Regions from separate parts of the Rossellomorea sp. LJF3 genome, predicted to be linked through region 1. Evidence: a T-box and tRNA genes for the amino acid it is inferred to sense, from the RefSeq annotation. Region 1 holds a T-box; the other holds one or more tRNA genes.

Region 1 (2,175 bases):
CCATTAGACATACATAATAAAGAATTTAGTCGTGGCTTTCGTGGTTATGATGAGGATGAGGTTAACGAATTTTTAGATCAGATTATTAAAGATTATGAAATTCTGATCCGCGAGAAGAAAGAAACGGAAGAACGTTTAAACTCCTTGAATGAACGTTTAGGTCATTTTACAAGCATCGAGGAAACGTTAAATAAGTCAATCGTCATTGCTCAAGAAGCAGGGGAAGAAGTCAAGCGGAATGCAATGAAAGAATCAAAGCTGATCATTAAGGAAGCCGAGAAGAATGCTGATCGCATCGTTAATGAATCACTATCCAAAGCCCGTAAGATTGCCATTGAGATAGAAGAACTCAAGAAGCAGTCAAAGGTGTTCCGTACTCGTTTCAAAATGTTGATCGAAGCACAGCTTGATCTTCTAGATACAAATGACTGGGATCAGTTAATGGAATTCGATTTGGATGCAACGGATTTAAAAACTTTAAAAGAAGAAGAGACATTGTCTTGACGAAAAGAGCAATACTTTCATATAATTGAACAACAATCTTAATTGTATTAATAGGCTAAGACAGGGACAGTACGTACTTATCATGAATCCTTTCTAGCGAGTCGGGGACGGTGTGAGCCCGACAAGGAAAGAAGCCCGGAAGATCACCCTCGAGCCCTGCTCATGAAATTTCTCTTAAAGAGTAATGAGCGGCGATTTATTCACGTTACGAATCAACAAGTGAGGACCATTTTCGGTCTTTATGAGGGTGGTACCGCGGGAAAGGCTTTCTCGTCCCTATTCAGGGATGAGAAAGCTTTTTTTTATTTCTTGAAAAAGGAAAGTTCACCCTGCCTGATTAAGAAGTGAAGGATATAGAAATGATGCTAATTAAGAGAAACGATTAGGAGGATGATTTCATGGAATATAAAGATACATTACTGATGCCGAAAACAGAATTCCCGATGAGAGGGAACTTACCGAAGCGTGAACCGGATACTCAGAAAAAGTGGGAAGAGATGGACATCTATCAAAAGGTACAGGAAAGAACGAGTGATCGTCCTTTATTCGTCCTTCACGATGGGCCTCCATATGCCAACGGGAATATCCATATGGGTCACGCATTGAATAAGATCCTGAAAGACTTTATCGTACGCTATAAATCCATGAGCGGTTTCCATGCCCCATATGTTCCAGGATGGGACACTCACGGTTTGCCGATTGAGCAGGCTTTAACGAATAAAGGCGTAAAGCGTAAAGAAATGACGATCGCCGAATTCCGTAAATTATGTGAAGAGTATGCGTATGAGCAAGTCGATAATCAACGTAAGCAATTTAAGCAATTAGGTGTACGGGGCGATTGGGAAAATCCGTATATCACATTAAAACCTGAATATGAAGCACAGCAAATCAAAGTTTTCGGTGACATGGCGAAAAAAGGTTATATCTACAAAGGGAAGAAGCCTGTCTACTGGTCACCATCAAGTGAATCAGCCCTTGCAGAAGCTGAAATCGAGTATCAGGACAAGCGTTCCCCATCCATTTATGTTGGTTTTGCCGTCACAGAAGGTAAGGGTGTCCTTGACGAAGGGACCCAACTCGTGATCTGGACGACCACACCGTGGACCATCCCTGCGAACCTTGGGATTGCCGTACATGGGGACTTGAATTATGTCGTTGTAAATGTAAAGGGAAACAGCTATGTCGTAGCCGAAGATTTGCTTGAAGAGGTTGCGGAGAATCTTGAATGGGAAAACCATTCTGTAACCAAAAAGGTCAAGGGTGCAGAACTCGAACATATCGTGGCAAAACATCCCCTGTACGATCGTGACTCCCTTGTAGTCCTTGGTGAGCATGTTACGACTGATTCAGGTACTGGCTGTGTTCATACAGCTCCAGGGCACGGGGAGGATGACTTCCTTGTAGGGAAGAAATATGGACTGGATGTTTTATGTCCCGTTGACGATAAAGGGGTTATGACTTCAGAAGCTCCGGGGTTTGAAGGTTTATTCTATGATAAGGCCAATAAACCAATCACCGAAAAGCTTCAGGAAGCTGGGGCATTACTGAAATTAAACTTCATCACTCACTCCTACCCGCATGACTGGAGAACGAAAAAGCCGGTTATATATCGAGCGACGGCACAATGGTTTGCATCCATCGATAAATTCCGCAAAGAATTACTCCAGGCGG
Region 2 (2,175 bases), on a different contig from region 1:
AGCGCCGATGGTAGTTGGGGGATCTCCCCCTGTGAGAGTAGGACGTCGCCAGGCTATATACAATGGAGGATTAGCTCAGCTGGGAGAGCATCTGCCTTACAAGCAGAGGGTCGGCGGTTCGATCCCGTCATCCTCCACCAAGTTTTTTACGAAAGTAAAATAAACTTCATTAATTTTTGCGTAAGCAAAATATCTTTCCATGAATCACTTATATTAAGCATCATACACGCCGGTGTAGCTCAACTGGTAGAGCAACTGACTTGTAATCAGTAGGTTGGGGGTTCAAGTCCTCTTGCCGGCACCATTTGGTTTTTTTGATGTGAGCCATTAGCTCAGTTGGTAGAGCATCTGACTTTTAATCAGAGGGTCGAAGGTTCGAATCCTTCATGGCTCACCATAGATTTTTGCCTTGGCAAAATATCTTACCATTGTTTTTCTCCAATGTGAAAAACAAAATTATATGCGGGTGTGGCGGAATTGGCAGACGCACCAGACTTAGGATCTGGCGCCGCAAGGCGTGGGGGTTCAAGTCCCTTCACCCGCACCATTTCTTTTGCGGAAGTAGTTCAGTGGTAGAACACCACCTTGCCAAGGTGGGGGTCGCGGGTTCGAATCCCGTCTTCCGCTCCAGAGACTTGCCGGGGTGGCGGAACTGGCAGACGCACAGGACTTAAAATCCTGCGGTAGGTGACTACCGTACCGGTTCGATTCCGGTCCTCGGCACCAAAGATTTTTGCGTAAGCAAAATATCTATCCTTACGTTACTTATTGAAAAAAATATTCTATTTAGCGCCCGTAGCTCAATTGGATAGAGCGTTTGACTACGGATCAAAAGGTTAGGGGTTCGACTCCTCTCGGGCGCGCCATATATCGGGAAGTAGCTCAGCTTGGTAGAGCACTTGGTTTGGGACCAAGGGGTCGCAGGTTCGAATCCTGTCTTCCCGACCACTTCTTTGGGGGCCTTAGCTCAGCTGGGAGAGCGCCTGCTTTGCACGCAGGAGGTCAGCGGTTCGATCCCGCTAGGCTCCACCAAGATTTTTTGCGCCAGCAAAATAATCTTCAGTGATTTTGCACAGCAAAAAAATCCTATATGTTTTACGAAAGTGAAACTTAATACTATGTTATATGTTTCTTGGCGGTGTAGCTCAGCTGGCTAGAGCGTACGGTTCATACCCGTGAGGTCGGGGGTTCGATCCCCTCCGCCGCTACCAATAGGGACCTTTAGCTCAGTTGGTTAGAGCAGACGGCTCATAACCGTCCGGTCGTAGGTTCGAGTCCTACAAGGTCCACCAAGTACCATTTTCATTACGGAGGAATACCCAAGTCCGGCTGAAGGGATCGGTCTTGAAAACCGACAGGGGTGTAACAGCCCGCGGGGGTTCGAATCCCCCTTCCTCCTCCATTTTCTCTTTTAAAAAATATTATCGTCGCGGGGTGGAGCAGTTCGGTAGCTCGTCGGGCTCATAACCCGAAGGTCGCAGGTTCAAATCCTGTCCCCGCAATACCATTTTTGCTTGTTATTAATAAGAGATTAACTTTGCTCTTTTATGAGTCACGCAAGGATAGTTATTTTCACTATCGTGAAGGTAATGAAAGTTATTTTGCTTACGCAAAAAACTCTGGTCCGGTAGTTCAGTTGGTTAGAATGCCTGCCTGTCACGCAGGAGGTCGCGGGTTCGAGTCCCGTCCGGACCGCCATTTATCTTTTGATGGTTCAATTGAAAATTTAATCTTCTATATAATACGGCTCAGTAGCTCAGTTGGTAGAGCAATGGACTGAAAATCCATGTGTCGGCGGTTCGATTCCGTCCTGAGCCACCATTTTTCTATTTAGACAAATTATGGCGATTGTGGCGAAGTGGTTAACGCACCTGATTGTGGTTCAGGCATTCGTGGGTTCGATTCCCATCAGTCGCCCCATATTTTATTTTGTAATGCGGGTGTAGTTTAGTGGTAAAACCTCAGCCTTCCAAGCTGATGATGAGGGTTCGATTCCCTTCACCCGCTCCAATTCATTTTTGGGCCTATAGCTCAGCTGGTTAGAGCGCACGCCTGATAAGCGTGAGGTCGGTGGTTCGAGTCCACTTAGGCCCACCATTTCATTATTCCGCAGTAGCTCAGTGGTAGAGCTATCGGCTGTTAACCGATCGGTCGCAAGTTCGAATCTTGCCTGCG

The links. A T-box is a leader RNA that pairs with one kind of tRNA and senses whether it is charged. The one in region 1 lies ahead of ileS (isoleucine--tRNA ligase), so its partner is inferred to be a tRNA-Ile.
Region 2: it encodes a tRNA-Ile, which carries the amino acid that the T-box ahead of ileS (isoleucine--tRNA ligase) is inferred to sense. The anticodon was not compared.

The regions. Positions count from the first base shown of each region.
Region 1 covers NZ_JBANLY010000003.1:226,547-228,721, reverse strand. The annotation lists gene V8G47_RS05020 (DivIVA domain-containing protein) at 1-504, shown strand, start outside; T-box leader at 553-785, shown strand; gene ileS (isoleucine--tRNA ligase) at 903-2,175, shown strand, end outside.
Region 2 covers NZ_JBANLY010000016.1:85,754-87,928, reverse strand. The annotation lists rRNA gene rrf (5S ribosomal RNA) at 1-54, shown strand, start outside; tRNA gene V8G47_RS15325 (tRNA-Val) at 65-140, shown strand; tRNA gene V8G47_RS15320 (tRNA-Thr) at 229-304, shown strand; tRNA gene V8G47_RS15315 (tRNA-Lys) at 322-397, shown strand; tRNA gene V8G47_RS15310 (tRNA-Leu) at 463-547, shown strand; tRNA gene V8G47_RS15305 (tRNA-Gly) at 556-630, shown strand; tRNA gene V8G47_RS15300 (tRNA-Leu) at 638-726, shown strand; tRNA gene V8G47_RS15295 (tRNA-Arg) at 790-866, shown strand; tRNA gene V8G47_RS15290 (tRNA-Pro) at 872-948, shown strand; tRNA gene V8G47_RS15285 (tRNA-Ala) at 957-1,032, shown strand; tRNA gene V8G47_RS15280 (tRNA-Met) at 1,135-1,211, shown strand; tRNA gene V8G47_RS15275 (tRNA-Ile) at 1,216-1,292, shown strand; tRNA gene V8G47_RS15270 (tRNA-Ser) at 1,310-1,402, shown strand; tRNA gene V8G47_RS15265 (tRNA-Met) at 1,429-1,502, shown strand; tRNA gene V8G47_RS15260 (tRNA-Asp) at 1,622-1,698, shown strand; tRNA gene V8G47_RS15255 (tRNA-Phe) at 1,746-1,821, shown strand; tRNA gene V8G47_RS15250 (tRNA-His) at 1,845-1,920, shown strand; tRNA gene V8G47_RS15245 (tRNA-Gly) at 1,937-2,010, shown strand; tRNA gene V8G47_RS15240 (tRNA-Ile) at 2,021-2,097, shown strand; tRNA gene V8G47_RS15235 (tRNA-Asn) at 2,107-2,175, shown strand, end outside.